DNA from 2 places in the Kitasatospora sp. NPDC059973 genome. Region 2 is predicted to be linked to the other one. Evidence: riboswitches for the same ligand, from Rfam matches in the RefSeq annotation. Region 2 holds a riboswitch; the other holds the start of a gene.
What was found. A riboswitch is a leader RNA that binds a small molecule or an ion and turns the genes downstream of it on or off. The one in region 2 is predicted to bind cobalamin.
Positions count from the first base shown of each region.

Region 1: another riboswitch for cobalamin. It lies ahead of metE (5-methyltetrahydropteroyltriglutamate--homocysteine S-methyltransferase); the one in region 2 lies ahead of ACFWA9_RS30155 (cobalamin biosynthesis protein).

Region 1 covers NZ_JBHWUI010000006.1:97,405-104,696, reverse strand. The annotation lists gene metE (5-methyltetrahydropteroyltriglutamate--homocysteine S-methyltransferase) at 1-1,675, opposite strand, end outside; cobalamin riboswitch at 1,834-1,987, opposite strand; gene cobF (precorrin-6A synthase (deacetylating)) at 2,416-3,174, shown strand; gene ACFWA9_RS03325 (hypothetical protein) at 3,414-4,031, opposite strand; gene ACFWA9_RS03320 (M48 family metalloprotease) at 4,291-5,235, opposite strand; gene ACFWA9_RS03315 (BlaI/MecI/CopY family transcriptional regulator) at 5,232-5,621, opposite strand; gene ACFWA9_RS03310 (flavoprotein) at 5,810-6,388, shown strand; gene ACFWA9_RS03305 (chitinase) at 6,411-7,292, opposite strand, start outside.
Region 2 covers NZ_JBHWUI010000144.1:13,232-20,523, forward strand. The annotation lists gene ACFWA9_RS30140 (hypothetical protein) at 1-653, opposite strand, end outside; gene ACFWA9_RS30145 (alpha/beta hydrolase) at 1,056-2,171, opposite strand; gene ACFWA9_RS30150 (transcriptional regulator) at 2,481-3,194, opposite strand; cobalamin riboswitch at 3,407-3,599, shown strand; gene ACFWA9_RS30155 (cobalamin biosynthesis protein) at 3,693-4,664, shown strand; gene ACFWA9_RS30160 (cobyric acid synthase) at 4,661-6,178, shown strand; partial or broken gene ACFWA9_RS30165 (ATP-binding protein) at 6,171-7,292, shown strand, end outside.

The DNA of each region.
Region 1 (7,292 bases), on a different contig from region 2:
GGTCCGTCAGTTCGGCCGCGTAGCGGTACCAGTCGACGGTCATCGGGTGCGGGCGGGAGATGTCCCCGGCCAGCACCGGCGGCCGGACGTAGCGGGTGCCGTAGGACTGCACCCAGCCGTGCCGGGTGGCCAGGTAGCCGGTCAGCTGCTCGGCGAAGTACTGCACCATGTCGTTGCGTTCGGGCTCGCCGTGGACGAGCACGTCGAGGCCGGCCTTCTCCTGGTAGGCGATCACCTCGCGGACCTCGGCCCGCATCCGGTCCCGGTAGGTTCCGTCGTCGATGCGGCCGGCGCGCAGGTCGGCGCGGGCGGTGCGCAGTTCGGTGGTCTGCGGGAAGGAGCCGATGGTGGTGGTCGGCAGCAGCGGCAGACCGAGCCGGGCCCGCTGCGCCTCGGCGCGCTCGGGGTAGGCCGGGGCGCGGCGGGCGTCCTCGGGGGCGGTGGCGGCGACCCGGGCCCGGACGGCCGGGTCGCGGGTCAGCGCGGAGCCGGCGCGGGAGGCCAGGTCGGCCCGGTTGGCGGCCAGTTGGGCCGCGATGGTGTCGGTACCGTGGGCCAGGCCGCGGGCCAGGGTGGCGACCTCGGTGGTCTTCTGACGGGCGAAGGCGAGCCAGCGGGCGACCTGCGGGTCGAGGTCGCGCTCCAGGTCGGCGTCGAGCGGGACGTGCAGCAGCGAGCAGGACGGTGCGACGTCGACCCGGTCCGCCAGGCCGAGCAGCGTGCCGAGGGTGGCGAGGGACTTCTCCAGGTTGTTGATCCAGATGTTGCGGCCGTCCACCACGCCCGCGACCAGGCGCTTGCCGGGCACTCCGCCGGCGGCGGCGAGGTCGTCGAGGTTGGCGGCGCCGGGGCCGGTGAAGTCCAGGCCGATGCCCTCGATCGGGGCCTTGGCCAGGACGGGAAGGGCCTCGCCGAGCCGGTCGAAGTAGCTGGTGACCAGCAGTTGCGGGCGGTCGGTGGGCGCACCGAGTTCGCGGTAGACGCGGGCGGCGGCGTTCAGTTCGGCCGGGGTGCGGTCCTGGACGAGCGCGGGCTCGTCCAGCTGGACCCAGTCGGCGCCGGCCGCCCGCAGGTCGGCGAGGAGTTCGGCGTAGACGGGCAGCAGCCGGTCCAGCAGGGTGACCGGCCGGAAGTCGGCGGCCACGCCGGGGGCGGGCTTGGCGAGCAGCAGGTAGGTCAGCGGTCCGACCAGCACGGGCCGGGGGCGGTGGCCGAGGCCGAGCGCCTCACGGAGCTCGGATACCGGCTTGGCGGAGTTCGCGGCGAAGACCGTGTCCGGGCCCAACTCCGGTACGAGGTAGTGGTAGTTGGTGTCGAACCACTTGGTCATCTCCAGCGGTGCGACGTCCTGGGTGCCGCGCGCCATGGCGAAGTAGCCGTCCAGCGGGTCGGTGTCGACGGCGGCGCGGTGGCGGACCGGGATCGCGCCGACCGCGACCGTGGTGTCCAGGACGTGGTCGTAGAGCGAGAAGTCGCCGGTGGGGACTTCGGTGATGCCCGCGTCCGCCAGCTGCCGCCAGTTGGCGCGGCGCAGGACGGCGGCGGTGGCGTGCAGGGCGGCGGCGTCGACGCGGCCCGCCCAGTACCCCTCGACGGCCTTCTTCAGCTCCCGGTCGGCACCCTGCCTCGGGTAGCCGTACACGGTGGCCTGCGGGGTGGTGGAACTCGGTGACACGGAACTCTCCTTCGCGAGTCGCGCTGCGATCCCGGGAGAGCACGACGGCGTGGAGGTACGGCAGTGGGGGCACGGCACCGGGGTGGGCCCGCCCGCTCCGCCGACCCGCCCTCGAGGTCACCGAGATCACCGCGTGCGGGGTGCACGCGGGCAGTGGCAGGTCTTCGGACTCGCGGGCACGTCCGCCTGGCTTCCAGGCCGGACACCTACTGGCCGTCGCTTCCCGGGCCCGGCTGGGCCCAGTGCGTGTGACGGCGGTCGTTCCCACTCACCGCTGCGGGGCAGTCCCGGATTCCCACCGGGTTCCCTCTTGCGACGCCGTGGCTGGAGGACACGGCGAACCGACTGCACCGCCCACCCTAGGCCCATCGCCGGCGGCGCGTCAGTGATTGTCCGGATCGCGGATGGCCGGGGCGGCCCCGGTGGCCCCCGGCCGCCCGGGCAGTGCAGGTGGTGGTCGAGGCGGTGGTCGAGGACGAGCGCGTCAACAGACGAGCGCGTCAACAAGGACGTGCTGGTCCCCCTGGCCGAGGTGCTCGCCGCCGCGCACACCGTGCCGGCTTCCCCCGACGGCGGAATCAGCACATGCCGGCCCGTCGTGGCGACGGCCGAAAGGCCGGGTCGAGGGCGCGTGCATGACGTCACAGCGCCACCGGACCGGTCGCCCGCGGCCCACCCGGCGGTTCGCCCGGGACCGGCCGCGCCCGGCGGACGGGCAGCCGCGCGGCACAATCACTGTCATGCGGCACATCTTCCTCATCGGCATCGGGGCGGGCGATCCCGACCACCTCACCCTGCAGGCGGTCAAGGCCCTCGCCCGCACCGACGTATTCTTCATCCTCGACAAGAACGAGGAACGGCAGGACCTCATCCGGCTGCGCCGGCAGCTGCTGACCGAGCACGGCCGCCCGGGCCACCGCGTCATCGAGGTCGCGGACGCCGAGCGGGACCGCGCCACGCCGGCGTACACCGCGGCCGTGGACGACTGGCGCACCCGCCGGGCCGACCTGGTCGAGCGGCTGGTCGCCGAACACCTCGGCCCGGAGGAGACCGGCGCGTTCCTGGTCTGGGGCGACCCGAGCCTCTACGACAGCGTCATCGCCGTGATCGACGAGGTCCTGGCCCGCGGCAGCGCCACCTTCGGGTACGAGGTGGTCCCGGGCATCAGCAGCGTCTCGGCGCTCGCCGCCCGGCACCGCACCACCCTGACCCGGGTCGGCCGCCCACTGCAGATCACCACCGGCCGCCGCCTCGCCGAGGGCTTCCCCGAGCAGGTGGACGACGTGGTGGTGATGCTGGACGGGCGGGCCGCGTTCACCGGGATCGACCCCGAGGGGCTGGAGATCTTCTACGGTGCCTACCTGGGCACCCCGGACGAGATCCTCGCCGCCGGCCCCCTCGCCGAAACCGCCCCCCGGATCCGCGCGCTCCGCGACGAGGCGCGCGAACGCAAGGGCTGGATCATGGACACCTACCTCCTCCGCCGCTCCGGGAGCTGACCCACACCCGCCCCCGGGCCGACCGGCCCGGGGGCCCGGGCATCGCGACCGGGCTGAAGCGGCGCCACATCGGGGCCCAGAGCAGGCCGGCCCCGTCGCCGAGGCGGCCGGGCTGACCGATCAGTAGCGCGCGGCGCCCGTTTCACCTGGTGAGGCGGTTACCGGCAGCGGTACCACGGGAAGCGCCGGCCGCCGCGACGGACCGGGGAGGACGCCGACCCGCCGGCATCACCGGACGGCTACGAACCGGCCGGGGCCCCGCCGTCGTCCCGGTCGGCCACGTCCTCGGACCGCTCGCCGGCCACCCCGGCCGCCCCGCCGGCGCCCTCGCGCTCGACGGCCCACTCCGTACGGCGTTCGCGGGTCAGCACCCAGTCGGCGGCCCGGCGCGGCGCCGAGCCCGCCGAGCCGCTACGGGCGGCGGCGGCGCACACCCGCCGCAGCAGGGAGTTCAGCTGGGTGCGCTCACCGCGCGTCAGGGACACCAGCAGGTCGTCCTGCACGGCCGACGCGTCGCTGTGCAGGATCTCCAGCGCGAGCTGCCCCGAGGAGGTGAGCGTCAGCACCTCGTGCCGACCGCCGACCTGGACGAACAGGGACTGCACCAGGCCCGCCGCGACGAGATCGTCGAGGGTCTGCGCGGTGTCGACCGCACCCCCGTCGATCCCGGCGACCAGATCGGGCCGGGCGTGCGGGCCCAGCCGGGCCAGCGTGGAGAGGACGGACAGGTGCGCCGGGCTCATCCCCCGGAACTCCAGGCGCGCCGCCAGCAGGGCGTCCGCCGCCCGGCCGGCCGCCGACAGGAGGTGGACGGTCTGCTCGAAGGGACTCGACGATCCCTTCCCCCTGTCGTACACGTCGCATCCAATCGCTGGTGGAGGGCTGCACCACCTCCGGCGGGGGTCACGGGACCACCGACGCCATGCCACGCTGCCGAACGCCGATCACCGGAGGGCCGCGAAACCCGCTCGCGCGCCGCGCCGGGCACGGCGCCGCATCGCGCCGCACGGCGCACCGAGGCCAACGATAGCCGCGCCGCGCCGATCGGTCTACATCGATGTCGTCCGCGACATCCGCTCCCCCGCCGCCGGCGGCCGGCGCCGACAACGGCACCCGTCACCGGCCCGGCATGGCCCGCGCGGCGTACTCCACGTACTCGTGCAGCCCGTACGCCAGCCCCGGGATCAGCACCGACACCGCCACCACCGCCACCAGCCAGGCCACGCCCACCCGCCTCGCGCGACCGCGCGGTAGGACCGGCACCGACCCCAGCAGCGCCTCGACCCGCCGCGGCACCGGACCGGCGCCCACCGACAGCAGCGGGTTCCGGCTCCCGCCTGCCCGGGTGGCGGCGGACCCGGCCAGCGCCGCCCGCGCGATCGCCGCCGCCGCCAGCCGGCGGTCCCCCACCGACCCGGCCGCGGCCTCGTCGGCCCACCGTTCCAGGTGGGAGCCCAGCGCCTCCCGCAGGCCCCGCAGCGCCGGGTGCACCGCCGCCGCGAGGTCCGTGACGACGGAGAGCACGTGGTGGCGCCCCGCCAGGTGGGCCCGTTCGTGCGCGAGCAGCACCTCGCGCTCCGCCGGACCGAGTTCGCGCACCATGCCCGAGGTCACCACGACCCGCCCGGGGCGCCCGCGGAAGCCGGGCAGGGCGAAGGCCTCCGCGTCGCCGCCCGGCACCACCAGCACGTCGCCGTCGGCCACCCCGTCACCGGTGGACTCCCAGGCCTTCGCGAGCAGCGCGCGATGGGCCAGCCAGCGGCGCGCCAGCAGCACGGCCTGGACCGCCAGCACCACCCCGGCCGCGCCGGAGACCGGCACGACGGCCGGCCACCGCTCCAGCACGCGCGCCGGCGGCACCCGCTCCATCGAGGCGAGGAACGGCACGTGGAACAGCGCGACCAGCGCCGCCGCGGTGCCGCCCGCCAGCAGCACGGCCGCACCCGTCAGCGCCACGCACGCCTCGCGCGGCGGCAGGAGCGCGGCCAGCCGGCGGGCGGCGGGCGCCGCGCCCCACGGAGCCAGCAGCGTCAGCGCGACCAGGGCGAGGGCCAGGGTCATCCGCGGCCCTCTCCGTCCGGGGCCTCCAGCAGGAGGCGCCGCAGCACCTCCTCGTCCCCCTCGGACAGCGATGACACGAACCGCTTCAGCACCAGCTCACGGTGCGGGTCGCTCTCCAGTTCACGGCGCATCCGCCCGGCCACCAGACCGGCGGCGTCGGCGACCGGCGCGTACGCGAAGCCCCGCCCCGGGCGGCTGCGCTCCAGCGTCCCGTTCTCGTGCAGCCGGCCCAGCACCGTCGCCACCGTCGTCCGGGCCAGCCCCCGGTCGAGCGCCTCGTTGACCTCCTGCGCCGTCAGCGGCCGCTCGGCCGCCCACAGCACGGCCAGTACGTCCGCGACCAGCTCGCCGTGCGGCCGCCTCGTGTCCCGGCTGTCGTCCACCATGTCTCCCGTCCACGGCCGCGCCGCCGGGCAGACGTACAGCGAACCCGGCGACGCCCGCGCCCTCACCACGGCCGACTACATGGTCGTAGACGATCCGGTCGGATGTTCGTAAGGTATGCCTCACCCAACTGTACTGGCCCCACCGGCAGGGCAGACTGGCCGCAGGGGCGCCGCCCTGGGGCTTCACCATGGTGGCCGGGAGAGTCGGGAGTTCAGGTGTGACCGCGCATCGCGAGCCGTTCCTCTACATCGTCGTCTGCGCGTCGGGCATCGCCGGCGGAGTGGACGAGCTGATCACCGCCGCCCGCGCCGAGGGCTGGGGAGTCGGCGTGATCGCCACCCCGAACGGACTCGGGTTCATCGACCGGAAGGCCGTCGAAGCCCGGACCGGCTACCCGATCCGCTCCGCCTGGCGCATGCCGGGCGACCCCCGGCCGCTGCCCCCGGCGGACGCCATCGCGGTGGCGCCCGCCACGTTCAACACCATCAACAAGTGGGCCGCCGGCATCTCCGACACCCTCGCCCTCGGCATCCTCTGCGAGGCGTACGGCCTGGGCATCCCGGTGGCCGTCCAGCCCTACCTCAACGCCGCCCAGGCCGCCCACCCCGCCTACGCGGAGAGCCTGGCCCGGCTCCGGTCGATGGGCGTCCTGATCGGTGACGCCGCCCCCCACCAGCCCAAGGCCGAGGGGGCCGGCGCCGCGTACGACTGGACCCGGGTGCTCGACCTGCTCCGCCCGGTGATCGCCGCGGCGGGCCGGGAGTAACGGCCCGCCGCCACCGCCACCGTCACCGGGGGGTCCTCCGGAAGGCGTCCGGGGTGCGGGCGGTCCACGGCCGGGAGTGCGTGCGCGGGAACGGGTCGAGGATGCGGGAGAAGTGGGCGGGATCCTGGGCGGTGCCGCTGCACCGCTCCGCAAGGGTGCCCGCCACCGCGCAGGGCCGGTCCCGCCCGACCGACCAGAAGGCGAGCAGCCGGATGCCCTTCTCGGCCGCGAACCTCGCCAAGCGGGCGGCGTCCTCGGTGGAGAAGACCTCGTTGACGGCGTCGTTGACCCCGATCATCGGGGTGTTGCCCTGCATCGCCCACAGCTGCTCGGGGCTCTTCTCCGGCCAGAGCCGCCCGAGTTGCTCGTGCAGTCCGGTCGCGGCCCCGATCGCGGCGGCGCCCATGTCGAGGTCGGGCCCGTAGTCCATCGTCATGACGTTGACCACGTCCACGTCCAGTCCGTGGTGCCGCGCGTTGGTCAGCAGCCACACCCCGTTGTCGGACAGGCCCCAGGGGTTGACCGGCAGGGTGTAGTCCACGTCGAGCGGGCGGCCGAGCAGGCGGTACTCCTGCTGCAGTTCGGCGAGCGCCTGGTTGCGGCGGTCGTCGGACTGCTGGTCGTCCAGCGCCGCACCCTCGATGTCGAGGTCGATCCTGGTGACGCCCAGGGTGTTCACGACGCGCCGGTAGGCGGCCTTCAGGGCGCTCACCGTGTCGCAGGCCTGGGCGAGTTCACGCCCACCGGCCCCGCCGAAGGAGACGATCGCGTCGCCGCCCGCCGTCCGCAGACCCCGTAGGGCCGACAGCCACTCCGGGTCGTCGACGGGGATGGTGCCGTCGAAGGCGCCGTTGCACCCGCCGTCGCTGACGACGAAGGCGAGGGTGAAGTAGCTCAGGCCGGT
Region 2 (7,292 bases):
GCGGCCAGGCCGTCCAGCATCCAGTCCAGGACGGCCGCCACGTCGGAGGGCGCGGCCGGGGTGTCGATCTGCGGCTCGCGGCAGGTGCCGCGGACGGCCGAGACCGCGGAGGCGGCGTGCGGCACGGGCGAGAGGCCCAGCGCGCCGTCGCCGCCGCCGACCCGGCGCTCGTCCAGGCCCCGGCGCAGCAGCTCCAGCAGTTCGCTGTCGGCGACCGGGCCGGCCACCAGGTGGAGGAAGGAGAGCAGCTGCGGCGCCTGGTCGACGGCCTGCCCGGCGAGTACCGCGAACACGCCGCGCAGGGCGGCGGGCGGCACCGGGGCGAGCAGCGTCCAGGCGTCGAACAGGGCGGACCAGCCGCGGACCACGGCCTCGTCGTCGTGCTCCCAGGCGTGCAGGCGCCAGCCGGGGGCGGCGCCGCCGTCCCGGGCCTCGACCAGGCCGACCAGCAGGGCCTGGCCCCAGGCCTTGCCGGCGGCGCCCACCGTCATGGCGAGGGCGCGGCCCGCGTCGCGGGCGTCCTCGGGGAGCAGCTCGCCGCGCTTGTCGACCTCGGCGAGTTCACCGGCCCAGCGGGCGATGCGGACGGCGTCGATCAGCATCCGACGGGCCAGCGGGGCGAGCTCGGCGGGAGCGGGGAAGCCGTCCGGCACCGGGACCCGGCCACGGCCGGGGGCTGGTGCGGGGCCTCGTCGGCGGGGTACGCCGGAGCCGCCCGGCCTGGCGCCGGCGGGGCGGTGGGCAGTTCCGGGGAGACGGGTCACCGTCGCACCGGAGCCGATCGTCGGCGGGAGCTGGGCATCACGGTCGCGCGGATTCCGAGACGTCACGTCGAGCAGTCTTCCCCTTGTACCGGCCTTCTGTCACATCCGATCGGCCCCGACTCCCGACAGGTGGTCGCAGGGGGTCGACAAGATCGGGCAACAGAGGCCAAACCGCCTGGCCGGATCTGTGTGACGCGGACACGCCAGCCTGGGGAAAGACGGGGCGGACGGGGTGCGGGAAGGGGCCCGAGAAGCTGTCCGGAACACGGCTGGGGCCGCCCGCGACGGGCCTCAGAGCAGCGGGGTGAGCCAGCGCCGCAGGTGCTCCTCGTAGCGGTCGGGGTCGGCGTTCCACAGGCCGGCGTGCTCGCCGCCGGGGACGGCCTGGAGGCCGACCACGTCGGAGCGGCGGTGGGCCAGCCGGGCGGCGGCCTGCCAGGGGGCCAGCGCGTCGTCGGGCCCGTGCAGGAGGAGCGTGGGCACCCGCAGGTCGGTGCCGTCCGCGAGGCGGGCGAAGTCGGCCAGATCCACGCCGGCCCGGCCCTCGGCCGCGAGCGCGCCCAGCTCGGCGGCGGCGCCCCGGTAGCCGGCCCGGGCGGCGCCCCGGCGCGCGGTCGCCGACCAGTCGAGCACGGGCGAGTCCAGCACCAGGCCGCGGATCGAGGAGGCCCAGGCGGAGCGGGCCGCGGTCTGCAGGACCATCGTCGCGCCGAGCGACCAGCCGTACAGGATGACCCGCCCGGCGCCGCTGTCCAGGGCCAGCCGCAGGGCCGCCTCGACGTCGCGCCACTCGGTCTCGCCGAAGTGGCCGAGGCCGTCCGGGGAGGCCGGCGCGCCCTCGTCGCCGCGGTAGGTGACGGCCAGGACGGGCAGCGCGAGCCGGTGCAGGACGGGCATCACCGGGAGGGTCTGCTGCCGGTCGGCGCCGGGGCCGTGCACCAGGATCACCCAGGTGCCCCGCTTGCCGTCCAGCCGCCAGGCGGGCAGCGCGCCCAGCTCGCCCTGGACGGCGGTCTCGGTGTACGGCAGGCCGAGGGCGCTGGTCGGGTCGCCGAGATGGACGCGGGGCGTGAAGCGGACCGCGGTACCGGGGGCCAGGGTGCCGCGGTCGGCGCGGACCAGCCGGCGGCTGACGCCCCGCTCGTCGGCGTGCAGGATCTCGCCGACCACCGCGTGCCCTCCGTCGCCCCACTCGACGGCCCAGCGGCCGGGGCGGGCGCTCTCGGCGCCGCGGGTGAAGGTGGCCCGTCCGGCGGCGAGGGTCAGCACCACGACGGGGCCGGCGGCCCGCTCACGGCCGACCGCCGGGCGGACCATCCGCTCGGAGGCCCTCCGGCCGATCAGCAGGACGGCGGCCCCGGTGCCGACGGCGGCGGCCGCCACGGCGGCTGCGGTTCCCCAACGCATATCGCTCCCCGCTCTGTTGGTCGCGGACTGGGCAGTCTGCCCACCAGTCCACTCGCGGGGGCGCCACCCGGCCACCGGACGCGGCCGTCCGGGTCACGGCGGCGCGGGTCCTGGCCGGGTCACCGCGGCACGGGTCTTGGCCGGGTCACCGCGGCACGGGTCTTGACCGGGTCACCGCGGCACGGGAAGCGGCTGCGGGAAGCGGCGGCGCGGTTCTCGGCCCTCTGGTCACGGCGGCACGGGAAGCGGCAGAGGGAGAGGGCAGGGAGGGGGGAGGCGCCGCGCGGGGGGCGGCGCGGTACCGGCCCGTCAGACCGGGATCTCGGTCTCCAGGCGCTCCAGCAGCTCCCAGAACCGCTCGCCGAGCGGCCGGGCCGCCGCCGCGCGGGTGTCCGCCGCCGGAGCCGGGGAGCCCCAGCTGCCGGCGCCCCAGTGGGAGGTGACCTGGTACTCGTTCTGCAGCGCCGTCAGCACGGCGGTGAGGTCGCCCTCGTGCACCGGCACGATCCGACCGATCGGCCGGAGCTGCGCCTGCCACCGGCCGTCCACGCACTGCCGCAGCCGCCGGTCCAGCTCCTGCGCCCGGCCGGTCACCGCGACCAGCTCGCGCAGGGTCGTGCCGAGCACCTGGGCCAGCGCGTAGGTCTGCTCCTGGTCGCCGTCCCACTGACCGGTCGCCTCGGCCCGCTGGTACCGGTCCAGTGCGAGGCCGATCCGGTGGGCCGCGCTCTCCTGGTTGAGCTCCCGGGCGACCCGGAAGTCCCGCAGCCGGGCCGGGCGGACGCCCATCAGCTGGGCCGGCGGGCACCAGAGCGCCCGGGCCAGGGCGATGAACTCGTCCTCGGCGGGGCGCAGCTCGCCGCTCTCCCAGCCGAGCACGTGGGAGGGCAGCAGCCGGACGCCGTGCGCGGCCATGCCCTCGACCACCTGCTCGGGGGTCAGCCCGAGGCCGGCGCGGTGCGCGCGGGCGGCCGCGGGCGAGAAGGGCACCGGGGGCACGGCGGGTGGCTGTCTGCGTCGCATGGCCCGACGGTAGGGGGTGGTCCGGCCGCCCCCCAGCCGCCGAACACACGAAGCGGGCCCGGAGGCTCCTCCGGGCGACTGGACGATCGCACAGGCTGTCATGCCCCTGCGGGGGGTGCCGATCGGAGGTAGTGACGGGGTCGGGCGGCCCGGCTCCGCTGTGACCAACCCCTCCGTGACCTTGGTTGACGCACGGTTCGGCCGCGTGATGGGATCCTTCAGCCAAACGGAGGCATGCAGAGGAAGCCGGTGCGAGTCCGGCGCGGTCCCGCCACTGTCACCGGGGAGCACACTCGGAGTCCCTCCTCCGCCGGCCACGGCGCCGGAGGGGGCCCACCGCGGCGGGCCGTCAGAAGCCGCCGCCGGGCCCGGGGGTGCGTTCGACCCGGAAGCCAGGAGACTCTCGCCCCCGGTACGTCGATCCAGGGCGCGGACCCTGAGTGAGGACACGCACGCGATGCAGGCTGCCCCGACCTTCCGAGCCCTCTGCTGTCCACCGTGCGCCCGCTGACCCGCGCCGCCGCCTTCGCCCTGGGGGCCGCGGCCGGGTACCTCGCCGACGCCCGCTTCGCCGACCCGCGCCGCGGCCACCCGGTGGCCGTCTTCGGCGGTGCGGCCGGCCGGCTGGAGCGGCGGATCTGGCGGGACGACCGCGCCGTCGGAACGGCTTTCACGGCGCTCTGCGTGGGCACCGTCGCGGCCGGCGCGCTGGCGGCCGACCGCACCCTGGGCCGCCGGCCGCTCGGGCGGGCCGCGCTGGCCGCCGCCGCGACCTGGACGGTGCTCGGCGGCACCTCGCTCACCCGCGAGGCCCGCACGATCGGACGCTCGCTCGCCGCGCACGACCTGACGGCGGCGCGGCAGCGGCTGCCGCACCTGTGCGGGCGGGACCCGAGCGCCCTCGACGAGGGGCAGATCGCCCGCGCGGTGGTCGAGTCGGTCGCCGAGAACACCGCCGACGCCGTGGTCAACGCACTCGTCTGGGGCGCCCTCGCGGGCACGCCCGGGCTGCTGGCGTTCCGCGCGGTCAACACCCTGGACGCGATGGTCGGCCACCGCTCGCCGCGCCACGCCCGGTTCGGCTGGGCCTCGGCGCGGCTGGACGACGTGGCGGGCTGGCCGGGCGCGCGGCTGACCGCGCTGCTGACCGTCGCCGCCGCGCCCGAGCCCCGGACGGCCTGGCGGGTCTGGCGCCGGGACGGCTCCGCCCACCCCAGCCCGAACGCGGGCCAGGCCGAGTCGGCCTTCGCCGGCGCGGTCGGCGTGCGGCTCGGCGGCACCCTGCGGTACGGCGCCCGGGTCGAGCACCGGCCGGTACTGGGCGGCGAGCTGCGACCGGTGACGGTGGACGACATCGAGCGCGCCTGCCGGCTCTCCCGCCGGGTGGGACTGCTCGCACTGGGTACGACCGTCGCCGGGCACGCCGTCGTGCAGGCACTCAAGGCGGGGACGAGAAGGGGGAGCGCATGAGCAACGCACTGCTGGTCGCCGGGACGACCTCGGACGCCGGCAAGAGCGTGGTCACCGCGGGCATCTGCCGCTGGCTGGCCCGGCAGGGCGTCGCCGTGGCGCCGTTCAAGGCGCAGAACATGTCGCTGAACTCCTTCGTCACCGCCGACGGGGCCGAGATCGGCCGCGCCCAGGCGATGCAGGCCCAGGCGGCCCGGGTGGAGCCCGAGGCGGCGATGAACCCGGTGCTGCTGAAGCCCGGCGCGGACGGCCGCAGCCAGGTGGTGCTGCTCGGCCGGGCGGTCGCCGAGGTCGGCGCGCTGGACTACCGCGACCGCAAGCCCGTCCTGCTGGAGCGCGCCCTGGAGTGCCTGGCCGACCTGCGCCGGCGCTACGACGTGGTGGTCTGCGAGGGCGCCGGATCGCCCGCCGAGATCAACCTGCGGGACCGGGACATCGCCAACATGGGCCTGGCCACCGCCGCCGGCCTGCCGGTCGTGGTGGTCGGCGACATCGACCGCGGCGGCGTGTTCGCCGCGATGTACGGGACGCTGGCGCTGCTGTCGGAGCAGGACCAGCGCCATGTGGCGGGCTGGTTCGTCAACAAGTTCCGCGGCGACGCGCGACTGCTGGCGCCCGGGCTGGAGATGCTGCGCGAGCTGACCGGCCGTCCGGTGCTGGGCACCCTGCCGATGCTGTCCGGGCTCTGGCTGGACGCCGAGGACTCCCTGGACCTGACCACCGTGGTGGACCGCGCCGAGGGGCGCGGGCCGCTCGGCGCCGACGTGCTGCGGGTGGCCGTGGTGCGCTTCCCCCGGCTGTCCAACTTCACCGACGTGGACGCGCTGGCCCAGGAGCCCGGGGTGCTGGTCCGCTGGGCCACCCGGCCCGAGGAGCTGGCCGACGCCGACCTGGTGATCCTGCCCGGCACCCGGGCCACCGTCGCCGACCTGGCCTGGCTGCGCGAGCGCGGCCTGGAGCCGGCCCTCAGGGCCCGGGCCGCGGCCGGGCTGCCGGTCCTCGGCGTCTGCGGCGGCTACCAGATGCTCGCGCGCGCCATCCACGACGACGTCGAGTCGAAGGCCGGTGCCGTCGACGGCCTCGGGCTGCTCCCGACGCACGTCCGGTTCGGCGCCGAGAAGGTGCTCGGCCGGCCGGTCGGCGAGGCCTACGGGCAGCCGGTCCAGGGGTACGAGATCCACCACGGGATCGTCACCGTGGAGGGCGGAGAGGCGTTCCTGGACGGCTGCCGGGTGGGGGCGGTCTGGGGCACGACCTGGCACGGCGCGCTGGAGAACGACGGCTTCCGGCGCGCGCTGCTGCGCGAGGTCGCCGCTCTGTCGGGCCGGGCGTTCGTGCCCGCGCCGGACACCTCGTTCGCCGAGGCGCGCGAGGCCCGGCTGGACCGGCTGGGCGACCTGATCGAGGAGCACGCGGACACCGACGCGCTGTGGAAGCTGATCGAGGGCGGGGTGCCGGCCGCGGGTTCGCTGCCGTTCCTGCCGCCCGGGGCCCCCTTGGAGAATCATGAGTGACGTCCGCTACCCCTTCACCGCGATCGTCGGAATGGCCGACCTGCGGCTCGGGCTGCTGCTCAACGCGGTCTCCCCGGCCGTCGGCGGCGTGCTGGTGCGGGGTGAGAAGGGCACCGCCAAGTCGACCATGGTGCGGGCGCTGGCCGGTCTGCTCCCGTCCATCGCCGCCGTCGACGGCTGCCGTTTCGCCTGCGACCCGGCCGCGCCGGACCCGGCCTGCCCGGACGGCGCGCACGACGGCGCCGACGAGACCCACCGCCCGGCCCGGCTGGTCGAGCTGCCGGTCGGCGTCTCCGAGGACCGGATCGTCGGCTCGCTGGACCTGGAACGCGCGCTGGCCGAGGGCGTGAAGGCGTACGAGCCGGGCCTGCTGGCCCGGGCGCACCGGGGCGTGCTCTACATCGACGAGGTCAACCTGCTCCAGGACCACGTGGTGGACCTGCTGCTGGACGCGGCCGCGATGGGCCGCTCCTACGTGGAGCGCGAGGGCGTCTCGGTGCGGCACGCGGCGCGGTTCCTGCTGGTCGGCACGATGAACCCGGAGGAGGGCGAGCTGCGCCCGCAGCTGCTCGACCGGTTCGGCCTGACCGTGGAGATCGCCGCCACCCGGGAGCCGGCCGAGCGCGCCGAGGTGGTCCGCCGCCGGCTGGCGTACGACGCCGACCCGGCCGGGTTCGCCGCGCGGTTCGCCGAGGACGAGCGCGCGCTCGCCGGGCGGATCACCGCGGCCCGGGAGCTGCTGCCCGAGGTGGAGCTGACCGACACGGCGCTGCGCCAGATCACCGCCGTCTGCGCCGCCTTCGAGGTGGACGGGCTGCGCGCGGACATCGTGATGGCCCGCACCGCCGTCGCGCTGGCCGCTTGGGCGGGCCGGACTCAGGTGCTGGAGGAGGACGTCCGCAAGGCCGCGCAGCTGGCCCTGCCGCACCGCCGCCGGCGCAACCCCTTCGACGCGCCGGGGCTGGACGAGGAGCAGTTGGAGCGGACCCTGGAGGAGCACGCCGGGCCCGAGGAGCCCGAGCCCGCGGAGCGGCCCTCGGAGGGGGAGCAGCCCGGCGAGGGCCCCGAGGGGAGCGGCCCCGAGGACGACGGCCCCGGCCCGGACGGCGGCGGC